4 regions of the Priestia sp. ST2 genome follow, and region 4 is predicted to be linked to each of the others. Evidence: riboswitches for the same ligand, from Rfam matches in the RefSeq annotation. Region 4 holds a riboswitch; each other region holds the start of a gene.
What was found. A riboswitch is a leader RNA that binds a small molecule or an ion and turns the genes downstream of it on or off. The one in region 4 is predicted to bind cyclic di-AMP.

Region 1 (6,636 bases), on a different contig from region 4:
TCAAGCCCAAGAACCCGGTCAATATCGGCATCGCGGGCTGAAATGAAAATAACAGGCACTTGGGGCGTTTGCTGCTTGATTTCGCGAATGAGCTGATACCCGTCAATGTCAGGCAGCATAATATCTAAAATCCACAGATGCGGAGGAGTTGCAATCATTTCTTTGGCGTCCGTGCCGTTAAAAAATGAGCGAACGTCCCAGCCTTCTTTTTGAAGGTAAAGGGTTAAAACTTCGTTTAAATTTTGTTCATCCTCTACTAAATATAGTGTAAAGCTCAAATTTGACACCTTCCTCTGAATATATGAAAATTAAGGTAAATAAAGCATATTACGCCATATGTGCGCGTTTCTTTAAAGGTCTATGTACCCGCTATTATACTACGTGTTTGCTGTTATAAAGAAATTTTTCACAATTTCACACATTGTTTTGATACTTATCCCAAACTTTTATTTTATAGTATAGATAACATAAAATTTGCTACGTTAAAAGGAGTGTTTTTCATGGATCCACGTGATTATGAAAGAGAGCAAGAACGAAAAGAAGAATATGAAAACCGCCAGCAGCGATACGATCAGTATCAGCCTGCGTCATCATCACAGCCTCCAAGAAGACGCTTATTTCCAGTGATTGCATCTTCTATCGCCGGAGCAGTACTTGGAGGAGGAATTGTGCTATACGGTGCTCCGCAGCTGGGGTTAATGGATTCAGCTGATACGCAAACAGCGAATCAAACAACGCAGACTCAAACGGCAACAACAACGAGCACAACGCCTCGAACAGTAAGCACAACCGTGAATCAGTCAGATCTTGTTTCAGTTGTAAATAAAGTATCAGCTGCTGTTGTAGGCGTGAACAATATTCAACAGCAAACAAATCCATTTTCTGGAGATACCCAAACCCAAGAAGCAGGAACGGGTTCCGGTGTTATTTTCAAAAAAGAAAATGGAAAAGCATACGTTGTGACCAATAACCACGTTATTGACGGCGCAAGCGAAGTAGAAGTGTCACTTTCAAACGGACAAAAAGAAAAAGCTAAGATTGTCGGAGCTGATGCGCTAACGGATTTAGCGGTGCTTGAGATGTCTGACAAAAATGTTGAACAAGTGGCGAAGTTCGGGAAATCATCGGATTTAGTAGCGGGTGAAACGGTGCTTGCAATCGGCAATCCTCTTGGTGAACAGTTTTCTCGTACGGTCACACAAGGTATCGTGAGCGCAGCAAAACGCTCTGTCCCTATTTCAGAAAATTGGAACGTAGATGCAATTCAAACGGATGCGGCGATTAATCCAGGAAACAGCGGCGGTGCACTTATCAATTCTTCCGGTGAAGTAGTCGGCATCAACAGTATGAAAATTTCAGAAGACAATGTAGAAGGCATCGGCTTTGCTCTTCCAAGTGATGAAGTGCAGCCGACGATTGAACAGCTGATGAAAAATGGGAAAATAACGCGTCCATATATGGGGGTAGGTCTTCAAGATGTAGGTCAGCTTTCAGCTGCAACAAAACAAAACCAGCTAGGCCTAACAAGCGATACGTCTGAAGGAGTTGTCGTAACGACGGTTGAACCATTCTCTTCTGCTTCTGATGCAGGTTTACAATCAAAAGACGTGATTGTTGCCATCGATGGAAACGAAGTCAAAACATCCAGTGATTTACGTCAATATCTATACACAAAACGTAAAGTAGGAGACACGGTAAAATTAGACGTGTATCGAAATGGAAAAAAACAAACTATTTCTCTGAAGCTTTCAGAACAGCAGGATAACAATGGATGAGTTCAACACCGTTAAAGCTGCTGCTAGCAGTATTAACAGCGTTCGGATTTTTAACCGGCTGCGGAGGGAAGCATTCAAACACGATGTTTCCTTCTGTAGAAATTAGTCAGCTATCTTCTACCAAAGAACTGGCAGCGTATGAGGGAGGCAAGGTGACAGGAGCTGAATTCAACCGTTTTTTAGCCGTTGAAGGGTTCTTAAATCCAGATGCTCCTCTAAATGATACAAGCTACCGCAAAGAGTTATTGCGGCAGCTTGTTATGCAAAAAATCTTAATTTCCCATCTAAAGACAAGCGATAAAGTACAAAAACAAGTTGAGGATATGTGGAAGCAAATTAAACGCTCATATGACGAGGATACAAGAAAACAAGGTTATGAAGTGTTAAATATTCGTTCCAGTGATGTAACCAACCAGCTAACGAATCAGTTTAAATTAGAAGAATATTTCCGCAAACAAATTACGTCTGATGAACTAACTGCTTACTATAAACGTATTGAAAACGATCTAACGCGCGTATCTTTTACGCAGCTGGCTTTTTCCACTTTACATGATGCCGCTGCCGCTGCGGCTGAACTGCAAAAGGGAACATCGCTTCAGGACGTTCAAAAAAAATATGCTGAATTCCAGACAGTGAGCAAAATAGAGAATGCTGATAATCTAAAGCTTTCAAGTCTATCTCCTTCTTTTATAGATGTTTTAAAAAAACAGCACATCGGAGAGAGTAGTGAGCCCATTAAAATGGGTAAAGTTTATTATATTCTTATTTTAAAACAAAAAGATAAAAAAACGGAATCAGAAGTTAAAGAAGAAATGATGAAAGAACTTGTTTTGAATCATATCAACCGGTATATCCAGGATCAACTGCCAAGGTTTCACGTGACGTTCAGCCTTAGGTAGTTTCCTTTTATATAGATTGATTGTTTTCAAAAAACAAGCAGGTAAAAGAGCTTTCTATTAATAGAGAGCTCTTTTACATTTTTAAGTAGACAGAAATGTCGGCACCTGATAAAATGAAGTTGTAAAACTTTCATTATTCGGAAAATTTATACCCTCCAGCTTTGGAGGGTTATTTTTTATGCTGTTGGACGAATAAAAGAGGCTGGGACAAAAGTAGTGTAATGGAAAGAAGATCCGAACGATGATTCGTTCGGATTTTTTCGTTACGTTTCAATCACTTTTCATCTTTTAAATGACTCAATAATGCAGGAGCCATCTCTACGTGAGAAAGGGCGATGTGTGAAATCGTTTTGGCATAAGGTGTAATTTCGTTAATAAATTGTTCGAGTATGTGCAGGTGAGGAAGCTGAAGCTTTGTAATAAAGCAGGCTTGCCCGGCGATGCGTTCACAGAATAAAGCGTAGGGATACTGAGAAATAAATCGTTTAAAACGCTCGTGCTCTCCGTTTTTCATCGTTACTTCAATAAAACACGACACGGGCAAATGCAGCTTTTCATAATCAATATCAATCGTATACCCTTTTATAACGCCAAAGCTCTCTAGCTGCCTTACTCGCTCTGCCACCGAAGGAGGAGACAAATTAATTTGTTTTCCTAGCTCTCGTAAGGAAAGGCGGCTGTTTTGCTGCAGCGCCTGCAAAATCGATAAATCAATTTCATCAATTTTCAATTGAAAACCTTCTTTCTCATTAACGTTTCATTTGATTAGTAATAGTCGATAAGATGTTTTATATGTAATCTGAAATTTCCATTTTTCTTACTATAATAATTAAAAAGGAGTGAGTGAAAAATGGCAAGAGTTTTGTTAGCAAACGAAGAGGGAACAAATTTTGAAAAAGCATTGAATTTAATTCCGCATGTAAAAAGATTGTATGATGAGCTTTACGACACGCTTTGGAACAGCGATATAGTAGAAAAAGAGACTAAGGAAAAAATAAGGCTTTATCTAGCAGGTGTTAACGGCTGTGAGACGTGTATGAGCATGTCATATGTAGGCGATGAGACGCTTAATCAAAAAGTGTTAAGAGAAAAAGAGCTGGAAGAAAAAGATCGCCTGCTGTTTCGATTTATTGATGTATACCGGGTGCGTCCAAAGGAGTTGACGGATGCTGATATGAATCAATTAAAGAAATTTTACAGTGATACGCAGCTGTTAGAGCTTTTAGCTGTTATTAATTTATTTGATCAATTTCACAAAATGATTGTCAGTTTAGATTTATACGATTTTTGCAGCTTGCAGGGCAAGTGAGGTCTTCCCTAAAAATATCTTGACAGACAAAATCCACAGGAGTAAGATAGCTTTCGTGAAGTGAAATGTATCATGAATCGAATCGATTATTCTAAAAAATAGATCATAGACATTTGAATAAAAATCGCTTAATCCATTACGGAGCGGAGGACCCATTATTTACGCACATATTGTGCTCCGGGGTGAATCCTTAAAAAGGTAGGGTTACTCTTAAAACCCGAACCCGACAGCTAACTTCGCAAGCGTTTTGAGGGGGAAGAGTGTGAAAAAACACAGGAGCCTTCCTGTGTTTTTTTGCGCTTTTTTTAAGAAAAAGATGTAATTTTTTAGAAAAAGTATAAGCTAAGAGAACACACAGCAGTTGAAGAAAGGAATAAATACATTATGAAAAAACAGTTTGCTGTATTGGGATTAGGTCGTTTTGGAGGCAGTTTGGTTGAAGAGTTTGCTAATCTGGATGTGGATGTGCTCGCTATTGACCGCAATCAGGAGGTAGTAAATAAATTTAGCAACTCAGCTACATATGTTGTGCAGGCGAATGCAATTGATGAAGCTAGCTTAAAGGGGCTAGGTATTCGCAATGTTGATCATGCTCTTATTTCGTTTGGGGATGATATCGAAGCGAGCGTGCTCGCAACGATGCTTTTAAAAGATATGGGCGTTAAGCAAGTATGGGTAAAAGCAGTAAATATGTATCACCAAAAGGTGCTGGAGAAAATAGGAGCGGACAAAGTCATTCATCCTGAGCGCGATATTGCTAAGCGTATTGCTCATCACGTGGTGTCAGAAAAGATCATTGATTACATTGAACTGTCAAAGGATTATAGTATTGTCGAAATTGTGGCCTCTAAGAAACTTCATAATAAAACGCTGTTTGATTTGAACATTCGTGCCAAGTACGGCTGCAACATTATCGGCTTTCAGCGAAAAGACGGGGAAATGGTGATTTCGCCTACCGCGCATGAAATAATTGAACAAGGAGATATGCTAATTGTTATCGGACATAATCGCGATTTGAACCGTTTTGAAGAAGAAGGAGTTTAACTTATGAAAAAACAAATCATTAAACTCACCCCTCCGCAGCTGCTTGTCTCCATTTTTGGCGGAGGAATTATTATAGGTGCTCTTCTATTGATGATGCCTGTTTCTACTACTGAGCCCATCCGGTGGGTAGACGCCCTTTTTACGTCTACTTCCGCGATGACAGTAACCGGCTTAGCTGTCGTAGATACAGGTACGCGTTTTACCGTCATTGGTCAAACGATTATTATGCTGTTAATTCAAATAGGCGGTCTTGGCATTATGTCATTTGCCGTGTTGATTTTTATGATGCTAGGTAAAAAAATTGGATTTAAAGAGCGTATGCTCGTTCAGCAGGCATTAAATCAAACGAGCATCGGCGGAGTTGTCCTGCTAGTTAAAAGACTGTTTATCTTTTCATTTTTAATTGAGTTTGTTGCACTTATCTTTCTAGCGATACGCTGGGTTCCGGAGTTCGGATGGTCTAAGGGGCTGTTCTTTAGCTTGTTTCATTCGATTTCGGCTTTTAATAACGCAGGGTTCGGACTATTATCTGACAGCCTGGTTCAGTATGTAGGAGATCCCATTATTAACATAACGATTTCTTTTTTGTTCATTATCGGTGGATTAGGGTTTACCGTCCTTGCAGATATGTGGGTAAAAAAATCCTATAAAAAGCTAACGCTGCATTCGAAAATTATGATCATCAGCACGTTTGCGATTAACGTGGTTGCCATGCTTTTTATTTTTTTCTTGGAGTACAGCAATCCACATACGCTCGGAAGTTTGTCATTAGGAGACAAAGTGTGGGCATCTTATTTTCAAGCTGTAACGACACGTACAGCAGGTTTTAATAGTATCGATATAGGAAGTTTGCATGATTCCACTATATTTTTAATGGTTATGTTAATGTTTATTGGTGCAGGAAGTGCTTCAACAGGAGGCGGTATCAAACTCACGACGTTTGTGGTGATTATTTTTTCTGTATGGGCATTTTTACGAAGCCGGGAAGATATTGTGCTATTAAAGAGACGACTTCTTCCTCTTCACGTGTTTAAGGCACTAGCCATCACGATGATTTCAATTATGTTTGTATTTGGGGCCATTTTCCTGTTAAATATTTCGGAAAACCTGCCGTTTGTAAAAATTATGTTTGAAGTTGTTTCTGCATTTGGAACAGTAGGTTTATCAATGGGAGCAACTCCTGAACTTTCGTACTTTGGACGCGTGATTATTATCTTTATCATGTTTTTAGGAAAAGTGGGGCCATTAACGCTTGCGTTTTCATTATCTAAGCAAAAGCGTGAAGCCGTTCGTTACCCAAACGAAGATATAATGCTGGGGTAGAAAAATCGCCTTCGATGAGGCGATTTTTTTATATTATTTATACGTTCAAGACATATAAGAGGTTACGCACAAAACAGTTGCGATGAATAAAAAGAAGGCAAAGACAAGAACAATGGGCAATTTAGAATGTCGGCGCATTAAAGGCCCCCCTTTTTTATAGTAAAAAAATCTCTTACTATATATAACGAAAGAAACAAAAATATGATTCACTTTTTTGACGAAATTTGAAGGTTTTTCTCGTTAAAAAAATCCGCACCCCTGTCCTAAACATTTTGCCAAGCTGTTG
Region 2 (6,636 bases), on a different contig from region 4:
ATACTTGCCACTATCCAATTAGCTATCCAATTGGCGGTTATCATCATTGCGGAACGGGTCAGTCATTTGCATTAATTGTTGTGCTATTTATTTTATTAATCATCATTGGCTGCACCTGTTTTTGCTGATTAGGCCTCATTTGCTCGCATGTGCGAGCTTTTTATAACAGATAGAAAAGGACAAACTTGCATATAAATTGTTTAAATAATAAAAAAATTTTGCCAAATCAACATTTACCATATTATACTATAGCTAGTAACTCAATAAGCGAAGGTGAATATATGGAAAAGGAAAAAGTATTTCAACAGCTATTTTCAATGTCATTTACACCAATGCTCGTAATGAATATGGATGGAGATATTCAAATTTTAAATGAAGCGTGCTGCCACCTTTTTAAAACGACGGAAGAACGACTTCTTTCCTGTAATGTATTTGAAGAGCCAAATCGCTTTTTTATTGAAAAGCATGAAGTGGAACCGTTAAGAAAGCAAGAGGAAGAAGTTGTTTTACTTAAGAAAAAAGTAGATCAGCAGTTTCCGATGCACATCCATATTCAGCGCACGGAAGGGGATATTCCGCTCTTAGTTGTTCAGTGGAAAGAGTTTTCCTCAAGTATTGAAAAACAAGAGGAAGTCATTCGAAAAATGAAGCAATATAAGCAGTTTGTCCAGCAAAGTCAAGATGCATTTATTGTAACAAGAGAAGGCAGAATTCAATATTTGAATCCTGCTGGTGTTAAACTTCTTGGCGGCGAGAAAAAAGAAGAGTATATCGGGCGTCCTTGGCTTCATTTTATTCACCCCGAACATTTAGAAATCGTAAAAGAACGAATGGTTCAGCTGATGAATGGAATGTCCGTGAGGCCGCGTGTTGATGTGAAACTATTGACTAAAAAAGGAGTTGTCATTATTGAATCTTCGGCAACCAAAATTAAGTTTGAAGGACAGGATGCCATTCAGTATATTATTCGCGACGTAACGGATCGAAAAAAATATGATGAAATGGCAAGCAAATCTGAAAAGCTTACAATGGTGAGCAAGTTAGCGGCAGGAGTAGCACATGAAATTCGTAATCCAATGACGGCGATTAAAGGGTTTATTCAGCTATTAAAAGCATCGAAACAGTACAACGAAGAATACAATGATATTATGCTTGAAGAATTGAATCGCGTCGAATCCATTATTCAAGAATTTTTAACGCTGGCCAAGCCTAAAATTGAAAATTCATACCACCCCAAAAGTCTCAATCAAATCATACGTCATGTGACATTACTATTAGATACACACGCCAATTATAAAAACTGTCGTATTATTAATGAGATTAGTGATGAGATTACAATCTTTTGTGAAGAAAATGCGCTTAAACAAGTTTTTATTAATTTAATTCAAAATGCGCTTGAGTCAATGAGCAAAGGTACAGTTAAAGTCACCGTTGAGAAAAGAAATGAATACGGCATGGTCATTATCGAGGATGAAGGCTGTGGAATTGATGAGCAATCTTTAGCTCGGCTAGGTGAACCATTTTATTCCACTAAACAAACAGGAACGGGGCTAGGGTTAATGATTAGCTACCGAATAATCGAACAGCATCAAGGGCATATTTCATTTGCGAGTAAAGTAGGAGTAGGAACAAAAGTAGAAATTGCTCTTCCGTACATTAAAGAACCAGTGAACATTTCATAGCGCTTGCTATTCGTTCACTGGTTTTTATTTGTTCGGAATAAAAGCGAATGTTTTTTAAATATTTTATTTTAATGTTCGTGTATATTGTTGACTAAAGGATTTTTTTTTGATATATTATCAAATGGCTAGAAAATAACCGAATGATAATAAAAAAAGAAAATTCGGTCAATAACTTTTATCTTTTACCCAAAGAAAAAAGATGATGGGAGAATGTACAATGAACTCAAATTATGATGTTATTGTGGTAGGGGCAGGACCCGCTGGGATTTTTACTTGCTATGAGTTAACGTTAAAATTACCGGAAGCAACTATTTTATTAATCGATAAAGGACACGATATCTATCGACGTAATTGTCCGATTCTTCAGAAAAAAATTGAAAAATGTCCGCCTGCGGTTGGCAAAAAAGAGTTTGCTGGCTGTTTGCCCGCTTGTTCTATTACAAATGGTTTTGGTGGAGCCGGCGCATATTCAGACGGGAAATTTAATATCACCAGTGAATTTGGAGGTTGGATGACGGATTATCTATCTGAATCACAGGTGGTAGATTTAATTAAATATGTGGATGAAATTAATTTAAAACACGGAGCAACCGATACGATTACGGATCCGTTAACTGATAAAGTTCGTGAAATTGAAAAACGCGGATACGCAGCAGGATTAAAGCTATTGCGTGCCCAGGTGCGTCATTTAGGAACAGAGCAAAATTTGGAAATTTTAAAAAGCATTTATGAATACTTAAAAGAAAAAATTGATATGCAGTATAAAACGGAAGTAGCCGATTTAATAACAGAAAAAGAAGACGGTCAGCATATCGTGCGCGGTATCGAATTGAAGAATGGTGAAAGAATTACGGCTGATAAAGTGGTTGTTTCACCAGGTCGAGACGGCTCGAAGTGGATGAGCGACTTACTAAAAAAACGTCGTTTGAAAATGATTAACAATCAAGTGGACATCGGCGTTCGAGTCGAAACATCCAACGTTGTTATGGAAGAAATCAACAAGCACTTGTACGAAGGGAAATTCATTTACAATACGTCTGTAGGTACAAGAGTCAGAACGTTCTGCAGCAATCCTTCAGGACATGTGGTAGTAGAGAATCATTCAGGTATTATGTTAGCAAATGGACACGCATACAAAGATCCGAAGCTTGGAAGTCAAAATACGAACTTTGCGCTGCTTGTTTCTCATAAATTTTCGGATCCATTTGATCAGCCGAACGAATATGCGCACGAAGTATCAAGATTAGCTAATATGCTGTCAAACGGGGGCTTAGTTGTTCAAAAGTATGGAGATATTTTAAAGGGCCGTCGTTCAACAGCGACTCGAATTAAAGAAGGCTTTTTAGAACCAACGTTAAAAGAAGCTGTACCTGGTGACTTGGGCTTAGTGCTTCCTTATAATACGATGAAAAGCTTAATTGAAATGACAGAGGCACTGGATCATGTAACGCCTGGGTTAGCATCTGAACATACGCTATTTTACGGTGTGGAAGCGAAATTTTACTCTGCCCGTCCGAAGTTAAACGATAAGTTTGAAACTGAAATTTCTGGTTTATACGTGGGAGGAGACGGAGCTGGTATTACGCGAGGGCTCGCGCAGGCAAGTGCGTGCGGTGTGTGGGTAGCGCGTGACATTGTTGAAAAATTAAAGAATCGCAAAGCAAGTTCTGAACCTGTTACTGTATAAAAAAAGAGGCCGTCACGGCCTCTTTTTTTTATGTGTTAAATAACGAGAGCGACTAAGTAAAAAGTAAAGAACTTGTACCGCTCCAACTCCGATAGTTTTATATGATAATTACCCGCTCTTTTTTAAAAAGTATGACGGAATCCATCCTTCTATCGTGAACAGAATTAAATACAATAAGGCGAATTGATAATGTCCATTTCTTTGCATCAATAAATTCAGTGGAATTTTAGGGAGGGTATATCAAGCAATACAAGGATAAAATCAACAGTTGAAAAGAGTTATTTTTTGATGAGTAAAATATTTATGAAAGCAATAAAGTACACGGATATTAGAATAATTATGCAAATTTATGAATGGGAGTTAATGAGAATAAAGTTCACTTTACAAACTATTTTTTGAATTAATTTTTTATCCATTAGATTGTAAGTCTTGTTAAATAAGTATTTGTGGTTTATTGAAATATGATGTAAAAATTTTAAAATATAACAATTATCAACTTTTTATGATAAAATCATGCATTATTTTTGAATAAAAACTTGACAGAAACATATAAAATGAATTTTAATTAAAGTAACAATTATTATCATGCAAAAATATTAAAGAAAATTATTTGCTTAATCTCTTTTGTTTTATAAGAGAACGGGGGGCCCATATTTGTGCGTAATGTACTTGGGGTGAATCTTGAATGAATCAAGTAGGGTAACTCACGTACCCGAATCCGACAGCTAACTCCGTAAGCATTCAGTGAGGGAATAACAGGTCTATGACACCATGATATTCTCATGGTTTTTTGTATAGCTAAAAATATTCCTAAACTATTAATCTGAAAATTTTTAATATATTGTATATTTTGAGTGTTATCGTTCTCAATGCATGGTAAAATAAGTATAGTAGTTAGAATCATTCTAATATAATTTATTTACGGGAGGTAAATCTATGAAGCTATCGACAAAGATCATTATCGCGCTAATTGCTGGTGCTGTTGTAGGAGTGTTAATTAACGCTTTTGCTCCAAGTGCTTTTGCTCCGCTGGACAAGTACTTGTTTACACCGCTTGGCCAAATTTTCTTAAGCTTAATTAAAATGCTTGTTGTACCAATTGTGTTTTTCTCTATCACGTTAGGTGTAGCAGGTTTAGGAGATCCTAAAAAACTAGGAAGAATCGGGGCTAAAACAGTTTCGTACTTCCTAGTGACAACAACCGTTGCTATTGTAATTGGTTTATTATTAGCATTTGTTATTAAACCAGGAACATTTGGATCTTTTGATACAAAAAACGCTTCTTTTGAAGCCGAAAAAGCACCGCCGGTTGGAGAAACATTCTTAAATATGATTCCAGTCAATCCAATTCAAGCGATGGCTGAAGGGAATATGCTTCAACTTATCGTTTTCTCTATCTTTATCGGTTTTGGTATAACGATGCTTGGAAGTAAAACAAAAGGGCTTTACAATTTACTTGAGCAAGGCAATGAATTGATGATGTACCTTGTGAATCTAGTGATGAAGTTTGCTCCTTACGGAACATTTGGGCTTCTTGCAACAGCGGTCGGAAGTCAAGGCTGGCAGGCAATTAAAGCGATGGGGCTGTACATGATTGTAGTCGTGCTCGCACTGTTTATCCATTCAATCGTAACATATGGGGGATCAGTCGCTCTTATGGCCAGACGTAACCCAATTGAATTCTTTAAAGGTTTTGCTCCTGCGATGACAGTTGGATTCAGTACATCAAGCAGTAATGCAACGCTTCCGATTTCAATGAATGTGGCTCAAAAAAATCTTCGTGTCCCGGAGTCCATCAGCAGTTTTGTTCAGCCGTTAGGTGCTACCATTAACATGGATGGAACGGCAATTATGCAAGGTGTAGCGACTATTTTTATTGCACAAGTATACGGCGTTGACCTGTCGCTGGGTGCTCTTGTGACGGTTGTATTGACAGCGGTGCTTGCTAGTATTGGTACAGCAGGTGTGCCTGGAGTTGGTCTCATTATGCTAGCAATGGTATTGAGTTCGGTTGGTCTGCCTGTAGCAGGTATCGGATTGATTATTGGAATTGATCGCTTGCTTGACATGCTTCGTACATCTGTAAATATTACGGGAGACGCTGCGTGTGCCGTTATTGTGGCTGAGTCAGAAGCAAAGCGTATCGATAAATCTGTAACGCAATCAGCTTAATAAGCGTAAAAGCTCTAGCTATATGCTAGGGCTTTTTTTATTGGCAAGAAACTCTTCGTTTCAGCATACAGTTTAATAAGAGTGTATGTTTGAAAGGAGAGTGCGGAAATGAATAAAACTCATGTAATAAAGCCGCTGCTCGACGACGACTACCCAGTTATTTCATATGGAAAAGGAATTTATTTGTACGACAAAGATGGAAAAAGGTACATAGATGCTTCGTCGGGGGCAGTTACAGCAAGTATTGGACACGGCGTAAAAGAAATTATTGATGCGATGACCGATCAGGCACAGAAAGTTGCGTTTGTATATCGGTCGCAGTTTACAAGTGATCCAACAGAAGCCTTAGCTAAGAAACTATGTGAATTAAGCAGCAATCATTTCCAGTGGAGCTTTTTTGTTAACAGCGGGACAGAAGCGACTGAAACGGCTATGAAAACGGCAATTCAGCATTTTCAAGAGCAAGGAAAGCCAACCAAAACAAAGGTTTTGTCACGCTGGATGAGCTATCACGGTATTACAATAGGAGCTCTGTCTATGTCAGGGCACGTTGGAAGACGAAAACGCTTCTCGTCTTTGCTTGAAGATTATCCTTCGGTTTCGCCTCCTTATTGCTATCGGTGTCCATTTCATCAAACCTATCCATCTTGTAATCTTGCTTGTGCACGCGAATTGGAAACAGTTATCAAACGAACCGGCCCTGAACATATTGCTGCTTTTATTACAGAGCCCATTGTAGGAGCAGCCGGAGCAGCGCTTACACCTCCTCCCGGTTATTATGAAGTGATAAGAGAAATTTGCGATAAATATGATGTGTTATGGATTGCGGATGAAGTCATGACTGGAGTTGGGCGTACAGGCGTGATGTTTGCGTATGAGCACTGGGGAGTTAAACCAGACATCATGACGCTTGGAAAAGGAGTGGGAGCAGGATATACACCAATAGCCGTTACGTTAGCTAGCAGCAAAACGATTGAACCTATCATGAACGGATCCAAATTAATTATGAGCGGACATACGCTAAGCGCTAATCCGCTGTCATCCGCTGTAGGGATAGCTGTTTTAACCTATATTGAAAAGCATGATCTTGTTCAA
Region 3 (6,636 bases), on a different contig from region 4:
TTTTTCTTGTGATAAATTGCGGAATTAAAACGGTGACAGCCATATGGCTATCATCAGCTCGTTCTTCTACACGATCAATAAAGCGTAAAAGAGGTCCAATTAAGCTTCGATATTGTGAGTAGAATGTAACTAAGCGTATATCAGGATATCGTTCCTTCCATATTTCTTCCATTCTTTTTTCGCTTTCACGGTCAAATGCCACATGGACCGCAATCACAGTGTCTCCAATAATTTTTGCATAGTTAATTGAATTCTCGACAGCTCTTGTTAAGCCTGCAACTGGTATAATGACTACATTTCCTTCTAATGCTAATGCTTCTTTATCTCCTGGCTTGATACGAAGTTGCTTTCCCACCTCTACATAATGATTCTTAATACGATGGAACAGATAGACGATAAGAGGTAAGAAGATTAAAACAGCCCATACCTGTGAGAATTTTGTTGTAAAGAAAATAATCAGTACTGTGAAACTAATAAAAGCTCCTATAAAATTGGTTACTAACTTTCCCTGCCAGCCAGCTGGCTTTTCTTTTAACCATTTTACAATCATACCTGTTTGAGATAGCGTAAATGGAATGAATACTCCAACAGCATATAAAGGAATTAACCGTTCTGTATTGCCTTGAAATGCTATGATGAGCGCAATAGAGGCAATTCCAAGGGTCACAATTCCATTTGAATAGCCTAAACGATCACCACGTATCGTAAACATACGAGGGATATACTTATCTACAGCTAAATTAACAGCTAGTAAAGGAAAGGCTGAAAAGCCTGTATTCGCAGCCAATACTAAAATTAAAGCTGTCGTACCTTGAACAAAATAATAGAAACCATTACGTCCCAACACTTGGGAAGCGAGCTGCGAAACAACCGTCTCCTCTGCTTTAGGTACAATTCCAAACCAATAAGCTAAGAACATGACACCTGAAAACAAAATAGCCAAAATAATGCCCATTGCAACAAGCGTACGTACTGCATTTCTTGCAGCCGGTTGTCTAAAGTTTGTTACAGCATTTGAAATAGCTTCTACACCTGTAAGGGCTGAACATCCTGATGAAAAAGCTCGTAGTAGTAAAAATAAACTAATTCCCGGAACTGCAGTTCCAATAGCCGGATGAACGTCAGGAGAGACCTGACCAGTGGCTACTTTCCATATGCCTACCCCTATCAAAAGAACCAATGCAAGGACAAACAAGTAAACAGGGTACGCCAATGCTGAAGCTGATTCTGTTACTCCTCTTAGATTTAAAATCATAATAAAAATAACCAATAAGCAAGCGATAATGACTCTATAGTCATGGAGAGCAGGAAAAGCAGATGTTAACGCATCTGTTCCAGATGAAATACTTACAGATACGGTTAAGATATAGTCTACTAATAGAGATCCTCCAGCAATAAGCCCTGCATTCTCTCCAAGGTTATGTTTTGATACAACATAAGCGCCACCGCCTTCGGGATACGCATAAATAATTTGTCGATAAGAAAGGATAAGTGCTGTTAAAAGGATGAGTACACCAATACCGATAGGTATTGAATACCAAAATGCAATCATTCCAATGGTAGCAAGCACAATTAAGACTTGTTCTGGGCCGTACGCCACGGATGAAAGTGCATCGGATGAAAGAATAGCTAAGGCTTTGATCTTATTTAGCTTTTGTTCACCTAACTCCTTTGATTTAAGTGGCCTCCCAATTAATAAACGTTTTATGGATGAATAACTCATCTAAAATCCTCCTGAAACCTTTGCCATTACTGATATTAGTTTACTCTCATCATTCCCCATCTCAGAAAAAAAACACAAAAAAGAACACTAAGGTTCTGCTTAGTATTCTTTCCAGGACAAATAAAAGCAAACCTTCTCTCCAAACGCTTATGAGGTTAGCTGTCGGATTCGGGCTTTAAGAGTAGCCCTACCTTCTTACAGAAGGATTCACCCCAAGTGCAAGTGCACACAAAAATGGGTCCCCCACTCCTTAGTGGATTAAGCGATAAAAGGTATGAAAATAGCAAGATCATATATGTATGTTAGGTACTATACGCCTGAATATGACGTTTGTAAAGAGAGATTCCAATTAAAATTAATATTTAATATAATTCGTTTTTTTCTTTTATGTAAATAAATAAATTTTGATATCTTGAGCAAACTATTTAAGGTCCAACAAAGCGTCAACACAACATTTTAATCACTGTAAAGAAAGTGACTGCCTCTTCTTAGTGAAAAGAGACAGTCTTTTTCTATTTTCTCACTGTATAGAGTCTTTATTTTTAGTTACCATAATGTTTTTTATGGGTAGGAAAAGTACTTGAATTAATTCAAGTACTTTACAAATAGAACCTTATCTTGATTGTCTTTATTCCCCTGTTCAATTTCAAAACCCATTTTAGTATGATAAGCAATTGAAGCTTTATTCACAGGAGAAGTCACACAACGAACAATATTGCGGCCACTTTGTTTAATTACGTCGAAAAATTGATTGTATAGTTGTCTCCCAATACCTTTTCCCCTGTACTCCGGATGGATTCCAACAAAATGAATGTATGCTTCATTCGAATAAGATTGAGATAAGAATCCAATTAAAAAGCCTATGATTTCACCTTCTTCTTCAACAATAAAGCTAGTATTTTTAAAATGATCAAAAAAAAGCTTTGGCAACAAGTCAGACATTTGCCTTCCATTCCACCAGTTGTTGATTAACGGAGATATTACATAATAATCTGATCCTTTCACTAAACGAACTGTCATTCTGATCTCTCCTTAATTTATTTATGAATTTACTTAAATTGATGCTATCACAGGAAGAAAATGCTATGTTGTTCTTTCTTATTTTTTACTAATGAATGCTAATATGAAAAGTGAATAGAATATACAAAATCAGTTTACATAATCAACATTCTCGGAAATAAAACAAAAAAAGGCTTCAAATAAGTATGAAGCCTTTATATTTATAAAGAAAAGCTTAATTCTTTAGAATATGATGCTTTACTAAACTTCGATAATAGCCATAAATAATAAAATAGGCTATTAAATAACTAATAAAAGTTCCCGGAATATTCCATCCATTAAAATACTCTACTTTTCCTAAGACTAAACCTATACCTTCGAAACCTGTAGTAAAGAGAGTAAAACAAAGTAAAAGGATAATCGTATTAATCTTCTTTTTTATCTTAAAGTAAATTAAAAAAGAAGATAAGACAGGATAGAAACCAATATTTAAAGGGAGTGCTGATAAACTTAGATCTCTAAAAGTCGGTTTGAATTGCCAAAAGTAATTACTTCCCCAATCATTTAGTATAAAAGCTACTGTCATTCCTACCGGTGCAATTAAAAGAACGATTATAGGTTCTTTCCTGTATAATATGAAACCAAAAATCCAAGGTACAATAAATCCCATAATAATATTTACTAATATTTTCTCTCTTCTCCTCTCACTAAGATTACCTTTTAACAGGATTGTCCAAAACGTAAGAAAATAGTATGGACTAGTAGTATGTAACTTACCCAACATGAATATTTTCTTATATAGTGAGCAAACTACCCAAGATGCAATAGAGTATTATCAACAAAACATCTATATTTCAACGACTAGGAAAACTACTGTACAGGAGCAGTAGTTTTTCCGTTTTTATGTTGTATAGAATATACAAGTGTAGTTAACATAATGTCTCTTAACGGAACCCATCAAAAAAGAGAACCCTTCTGGGAGTAAGGGTTCGAAAGAGGTCTCATTTATGAGTTATGCAGCTTTTTATACATCCTTGACGCGTAAGGGTTTCATACTAGGGCATAACCCAAACGAATGAATAAAAAGTGCACCTTTTATTCATATGCAAAACATGTAAAATATAGTATATATGGTAAAAATATGATATTATTGTTTATGGTGCTATGCATTCTTCAACGAGTATGAATGACAAAAGCAACCTCTTTCCAATGCCATGGGATATGAGGTTGCTTTTGTTTATTTGGAAAATATGCTATGATCTTACCAACGACATATTCGAAAACCTAAAAAGCTATCTCATTGTCCCCTTTGAGATAGCTTTTTTCTATTTATTTTAATAATCCATCTACGACGGGAAATGATATCATATTGGCTAAAAGTATAGATATCATATTAATCCACCATTTATTTTTTGAAGAAACTAACCAGATTGTACCCAATGAAATAAGAAGATACTTAGGTATTAATGGATTTACACCCATTATCTCTGGTAAAAAAACAATGGATAAATAATAACCAAAACCTAGTATCAAAGAATTAATCAATACAGTGATATACATATGTACACTCCATTCATTATGCACTTTATAATGTAGTTTGGTTATTATTTACAAAACTATTCTTTATTAAAAGATATTAGCTACTTATTTAATTTTTTCTAATTCATTCAGCATCTCATCAATAAATTGACTAATTTCTACCGTATTGCTACTTGTAAACCCCTCTTTAAATGCTGTTTCAATCAAAAGTTGTCTCTCTTTTTCAATCTCAACTTTTAAAGCTTCTTTTAAAATCACTTTATGAGACTCCAATAACCCAATCACCCATTTACTTTTAATCACAAAACGAGCATAAAGTTAATTACTTTAAGTACGATCTTGGAATAATCAACCCTACGCTCGTTTTATGCTCTCATATTTATATAAATATTCTACAATGTACAGATGTCCTTATATAACGGAGATTTATCTTTTTATCTCTACAATATTACCTATTGGAAAAACCGTAATGATAGGCACTTAACAATAAATAGACCGTATGACTAGTCACATAAGCAAAAATAACGAGTAAAGCAATCATCTTTAGTTTAATCACTTTCAATTTTCCTTTTTATCTTTCTAAGCCTTGTTCCTGGCGCTTTAATTACTTACGAATACTGCTCGCATATTAAAAAATGAAATCTGCTTCATCTTCTCAACATTCTTATCAATTTAATTTTTTATTCATTTATGCTAATTTTCGCAAATTTTCATACATTCACTTGCTTAAACTAATAACATTAGTTAATATATAAATGGAAATAGTTTTAAAACTAATATAAGAAGGAGCTATTCCTATGAGAATCATTCAAGAAGCATACTTGTATCAATTGACTTTCTTACCAGGACTTTTCCCAGTTAATTGTTACTTAGTTGAAGAGAGTGATAGTTTAACTTTAGTTGATGCTGCGCTTCCTTACAGTGCTAAGAAAATATTACAAGCTGCTAAAAAGATTAACAAACCCATTACACGTATCCTTTTAACACATGCGCACGAAGATCATGTAGGAGCACTTGATAAAATAAAGCTATTACTTCCTAATGTTCCTGTACATATTTCAAGTAGAGATGCCCGTTTAATGAGTGGAGATACTACATTAGATCCTAATGAACCGAATACTCCTATACGTGGCGGAGTACCTAAAACTTTAGAAACCCGGGCAGAAGTTTTATTACAAGATGGTGACCAAATTGGTTCGCTAATTGCGATAGCTGCTCCTGGGCATACGCCAGGTTCAATGGCATTTTTTGATACCCGTACCGATACCCTAATTGCTGGTGATGCGTTTCAAACAAGGGGTGGTATGGCAGTAACTGGACAGCTCCAACCTTTATTTCCTTTTCCAGCAATGGCTACATGGAATAAAAAACTTGCACTTCAGAGTGCTCACAAATTATTAAATTACAGTCCTTCATTGCTTGCTGTAGGACATGGAAAAATGATAAAACAACCAGAAAAAGCTATGAACAATGCGATTACAAAAGCTAGGTTAAATTTGAAACACACTTAACCTATAGTGAGAAAGGAGTTTAACTATGGCCGCAAGACCAGGACTTGATTTAGACACTATTTTAAAAGCCTCTACAGAAATGGCAAATGCACAAGGATTAGACGAAGTAACATTAGCTTCACTTGCTAAAAAATTAAATATTCGTCCACCCTCTCTATATAATCACGTAAATGGCTTACCAGCATTAAGGAAAAAACTTGCTGTTTATGGTTACGAACAACTTTATAAAGTATTAATACATGCAACTGTAGGACGTTCAAAAGATAATGCGGTTCGTGCACTAGGCGAAGCTTACATAGTTTTTGTTCGCAATCATCCAGGGTTGTATGAAGCAATGCTTCGTTCTCCTAATTCTGATGACCTGGAACTTAAGCACATACAAAATGAAACCGTTAATATTGTTATTCAAGTACTTAACGAATACCGTTTAGGAGAAGAGCAAACCTTACACGCCACACGTGGGCTACGAAGTATTTTACATGGCTTTGCTTCACTTGAGCAGAAAAAAGGGTTTGGTCTTCCCCATGATCTTGATGTAAGCATTCTTATGCTAATAGATATTTTTTTAAGAGGAATAAACGCGATGAAACAAGAAAGTAAAAACAGTGAAGACATAAGAGATTAATGTAAGATGAATATCCTTTCATTAATCAAGGTTTTAAATTTAATGTTGCGATTTTCTTTGGAACTATTTGCACTTGGCTCACTAGCCTACTGGGGAGCTCAAACTGGAAAAGGGTCAATGAAAGTACTGTTAGCAATAGGTTCTCCATTAATTGTTGCAATCGTTTGGGGGATTTTTGGTTCCCCGCGTTCATATGTTCAACTATCTACACCTATGCATATATTGCTTGAACTACTTGT
Region 4 (3,809 bases):
TTTTCGCTTTCACGGTCAAATGCCACATGGACCGCAATCACAGTGTCTCCAATAATTTTTGCATAGTTAATTGAATTCTCGACAGCTCTTGTTAAGCCTGCAACTGGTATAATAACTACATTTCCTTCTAAGGCTAATGCTTCTTTATCTCCCGGCTTGATACGCAGTTGCTTTCCTACCTCTACATAATGGTTCTTAATACGGTGGAACAGATAGACGATAAGAGGTAAGAAGATTAAAACAGCCCATACTTGTGAGAATTTTGTTGTAAAGAAAATAATTAGGACAGTAAAGCTAATAAAAGCTCCTATAAAATTGGTCACTAATTTTCCTTGCCAGCCAGCTGGCTTTTCTCTTAGCCATTTTACAATCATGCCCGTTTGAGATAGCGTAAATGGAATAAATACTCCAACCGCATATAAAGGGATTAACCTTTCTGTATTACCTTGAAACGCTATGATGAGCGCAATAGAGGCAATTCCTAGTGTGACAATTCCATTTGAATAGCCCAAACGATCACCACGTATTGTAAACATACGAGGAATATACTTATCTACAGCTAAATTAACAGCCAGTAACGGAAAGGCTGAAAAGCCTGTATTGGCAGCCAACACTAAAATTAAAGCCGTCGTACCTTGAACAAAATAATAGAAACCATTTCGTCCAAATACCTGGGAAGCAAGCTGTGAAACAACTGTCTCCTCTGCTTTAGGTACAATTCCAAACCAATAAGCCAAAAACATGACACCTGAAAACAAAATAGCTAAAATCATGCCCATTGCAACAAGCGTACGTACTGCATTTCTTGCAGCCGGCTGTCTAAAGTTTGTTACAGCATTTGAAATAGCTTCTACGCCTGTAAGGGCTGAACATCCTGATGAAAAAGCGCGTAGTAGTAAAAATAAACTGATTCCTGGCACTGCAGTTCCAATAGCAGGATGAATATCAGGAGAGACCTGACCAGTCGCTACTTTCCATATTCCTATCACTATTAATAGGACCAATGCAACAACAAACAAATAAACGGGATACGCTAATGCTGAAGCAGATTCTGTTACCCCTCTTAAATTCAAAACCATAATAAAAATAACCAATAAGCAAGCAATGATGACTCTATAGTCATGAAGAACAGGAAAAGCAGATGTTAACGCATCTGTTCCAGATGAAATACTTACGGATACGGTTAAAATATAGTCTACTAATAGAGATCCTCCGGCAATAAGCCCTGCATTTTCTCCAAGGTTATGTTTAGATACAACATAAGCGCCACCACCTTCTGGGTAGGCATAAATAATTTGTCGATAAGAAAGAATAAGTGCTGTTAAAAGGATAAGTACACCAATACCTATGGGTATTGAATACCAAAATGCGATCATTCCAATGGTAGCAAGCACAATTAAGACTTGTTCTGGGCCGTACGCCACGGATGAAAGTGCATCGGATGAAAGAATAGCTAAGGCTTTGACCTTATTTAACTTTTGTTCACCTAGCTCCTTTGATTTAAGTGGCCTCCCAATTAATAAACGTTTGATGGATGAATAACTCATCTAAAATCCTCCTGAAACCTTTGCTATTACTGATATTAGTTTACTTTCATCATTCCCCATCCCAGAAAAAAAACACAAAAAAGAACACTAAGGTTCTGCTTAGTGTTCTTTCCAGGACAAATAAAAGCAAACCTTCTCTCCAAACGCTTATGAGGTTAGCTGGCGGATTCGGGCTTTAAGAGTAGCCCTACCTTCTTACAGAAGGATTCACCCCAAGTGCAAGTGCACACAAAAATGGGTCCCCCACTCCTTAGTGGATTAAGCGATAAAAGGTATGAAAATAGCAAGATTATATATGTATGTTAGGTACTATACGCCTGAATAAGACGTTTGTAAAGAAAGATTTCAATTAAAATTAATATTTAATATAATTCGTTTTTTTTCTTTTATGTAAATAAATTTTGATATCTTGAGCAAACTATTTAAGGTCCAACGAAGCGTCAACACAACATTTTAATCACTGTACAGAAAGTGACTGCCTCTTCTTAGTGAAAAGAGACAGTCTTTTTCTATTTTCTCACTGTATAGAGTCTTTATTTTTAGTTACCATAATGTGAATTCTAAGTAGCAGAAGAAACCTATAGAAAATTCTATAGGTTTCTTTAACTATCTTTACTAATAAGGTTAGCTTAAAAGAAATTATTTACGGTTATGTTGGATGGAATTATACATTTCATTTTGAACCATATAATATTCTATTACTTGCTCCAACCATTTTTCTTCTTCCTGTGTATAAGGTGATGCCATCATACTTTGAAAATCTTCTATTTCCTCGTCCTCTAATTTTCCAAAAGCATGCATAGCTTCCTCACCAACGTATTTAAGAGATGCCTGCAAATGTTTATTTGCCAGCTCTTGTACTTCCGGATCATGAACTGGTTTTCCAACTAACCTTTTTACTTCTCTCGATAAATCAATAAATTCCCTATCTAAAGACAAATTCTCCTCGTCAGATTTATTGTAAACCTTATCTGCAATCTCTTTAGAAGTGAAATGCTCAAGCCATGTACGTTGATCTTCTTCATTTTGAATGTTATTAATCAAACTAATTAATATTTCACTTGGAACATCCTCTTGATCATCTAATAAAGAAATCGTCTGATTAATTGCCTTCAGAACTTTGTCTAAATGCTCCTTTTTCTTCTCAAATGCTTTTTTCTGTTGAATTAAAGTGTTCTCTAAGTTTAAATTCAGATTTGTATTTGTTAACATTAATCCTATTTCTTCTAGGTTATAACCTAAGAATTTTAATGCTACGATTTTTTGAAGTTTTACTATATGTTCCTCTTCATATAGTCGATGACCCGAATTAAGGTCTTTTTGAGCTTTGAGTAGCCCTATTTCGTCGTAATAATGCAGTGTTCTTATTGAAACACCCGTTTTCTTAGAAAATTTACCAATTGAGAAACTTAAATCATTACCCAACTTATATAACCCCCTTACAATCTAGTATTAATCTAATTAATTTCATCATAATACCTGACGTAACTGGAGATTCAAGCGTTAATTTTAAAAATCTAAGTTTTGTATATGATAATAAACTTAGTTAACATAAAACCTTTTACAGTGTTTATGTTATGTATTTCATTTACTCATCAATAATTATCGTATCAGCGTTTATATCCTCGAAACAAAGGTTTATTGTTCTTTGTTTCGCTCTGGTTCTATGTACTGTTCCAGCTGGTATAAGTAACGTATCATTTGGTTTTAACACAGCTGTATCTTTATCTTTAAAATCAATTAAAAGTTCTCCCTCCAAAACCATAAAAAGCTCATCTGAATTAGAATGATAGTGCCATTTGTATTCGCCTGAAAATACAGCTATACGAAGGCAATGATTATTAATATTCGATACAGGAAAATTCACATGTTGATCTTTAATATCTTTTGTAATTTCTTGAAGGTTAATCTTTTCCAGCTCTAATTTCTCTACCATTACAATTCCTCCTGTATATTTTTATTTCTAATAAATTTAATTTAATTTCCCCATATAAACTAAACCATTTGAACGATTTCCATTCATAGTTGTATATTCTACTTTCTTGTATTCTAAGGTTTCAAATTGATTTCCCCATTCTTTTACACGTTCTTCGCTATGATGACGTAAAATGGCCCCATCTGGTAATTCAAAAACCCCATATGTATGATACTTGGTGAGTCCCTTTTCATAGCGTAATTTATTTCTTTCATCACTATTCAGTAGAAAGTCGTTGATGTAAATAATACCTCCTGGCTTTAGTACCCGTTTAATCTCAGTTAAAA

Region 1: another riboswitch for cyclic di-AMP. It lies ahead of AC0KUU_RS04955 (potassium channel family protein); the one in region 4 lies ahead of AC0KUU_RS29825 (APC family permease).
Region 2: another riboswitch for cyclic di-AMP. It lies ahead of AC0KUU_RS04290 (dicarboxylate/amino acid:cation symporter); the one in region 4 lies ahead of AC0KUU_RS29825 (APC family permease).
Region 3: another riboswitch for cyclic di-AMP. It lies ahead of AC0KUU_RS29780 (APC family permease); the one in region 4 lies ahead of AC0KUU_RS29825 (APC family permease).

What each region holds. Positions count from the first base shown of each region.
Region 1 covers NZ_JBVVNT010000001.1:969,317-975,952, forward strand. Annotated here, with positions in the region: gene AC0KUU_RS04930 (response regulator transcription factor) at 1-278, opposite strand, end outside; gene AC0KUU_RS04935 (S1C family serine protease) at 501-1,775, shown strand; gene AC0KUU_RS04940 (peptidyl-prolyl cis-trans isomerase) at 1,772-2,674, shown strand; gene AC0KUU_RS04945 (Lrp/AsnC family transcriptional regulator) at 2,949-3,404, opposite strand; gene AC0KUU_RS04950 (carboxymuconolactone decarboxylase family protein) at 3,525-3,983, shown strand; cyclic di-AMP (ydaO/yuaA leader) riboswitch at 4,099-4,243, shown strand; gene AC0KUU_RS04955 (potassium channel family protein) at 4,368-5,027, shown strand; gene AC0KUU_RS04960 (TrkH family potassium uptake protein) at 5,031-6,350, shown strand.
Region 2 covers NZ_JBVVNT010000001.1:845,037-851,672, forward strand. Annotated here, with positions in the region: gene AC0KUU_RS04275 (YjcZ family sporulation protein) at 1-128, shown strand, start outside; gene AC0KUU_RS04280 (ATP-binding protein) at 282-1,682, shown strand; gene AC0KUU_RS04285 (NAD(P)/FAD-dependent oxidoreductase) at 1,900-3,369, shown strand; cyclic di-AMP (ydaO/yuaA leader) riboswitch at 3,971-4,125, shown strand; gene AC0KUU_RS04290 (dicarboxylate/amino acid:cation symporter) at 4,306-5,541, shown strand; gene AC0KUU_RS04295 (aspartate aminotransferase family protein) at 5,650-6,636, shown strand, end outside.
Region 3 covers NZ_JBVVNT010000022.1:4,137-10,772, reverse strand. Annotated here, with positions in the region: partial or broken gene AC0KUU_RS29780 (APC family permease) at 1-1,723, opposite strand, end outside; cyclic di-AMP (ydaO/yuaA leader) riboswitch at 1,854-1,998, opposite strand; gene AC0KUU_RS29775 (GNAT family N-acetyltransferase) at 2,309-2,743, opposite strand; gene AC0KUU_RS29770 (hypothetical protein) at 2,958-3,506, opposite strand; gene AC0KUU_RS29765 (aspartyl-phosphate phosphatase Spo0E family protein) at 4,367-4,519, opposite strand; gene AC0KUU_RS29760 (MBL fold metallo-hydrolase) at 5,059-5,772, shown strand; gene AC0KUU_RS29755 (TetR/AcrR family transcriptional regulator) at 5,798-6,397, shown strand; gene AC0KUU_RS29750 (YrdB family protein) at 6,440-6,636, shown strand, end outside.
Region 4 covers NZ_JBVVNT010000024.1:13-3,821, forward strand. Annotated here, with positions in the region: partial or broken gene AC0KUU_RS29825 (APC family permease) at 1-1,547, opposite strand, end outside; cyclic di-AMP (ydaO/yuaA leader) riboswitch at 1,678-1,822, opposite strand; gene AC0KUU_RS29830 (MerR family transcriptional regulator) at 2,187-2,972, opposite strand; gene AC0KUU_RS29835 (cupin domain-containing protein) at 3,136-3,465, opposite strand; partial or broken gene AC0KUU_RS29840 (class I SAM-dependent methyltransferase) at 3,520-3,809, opposite strand, start outside.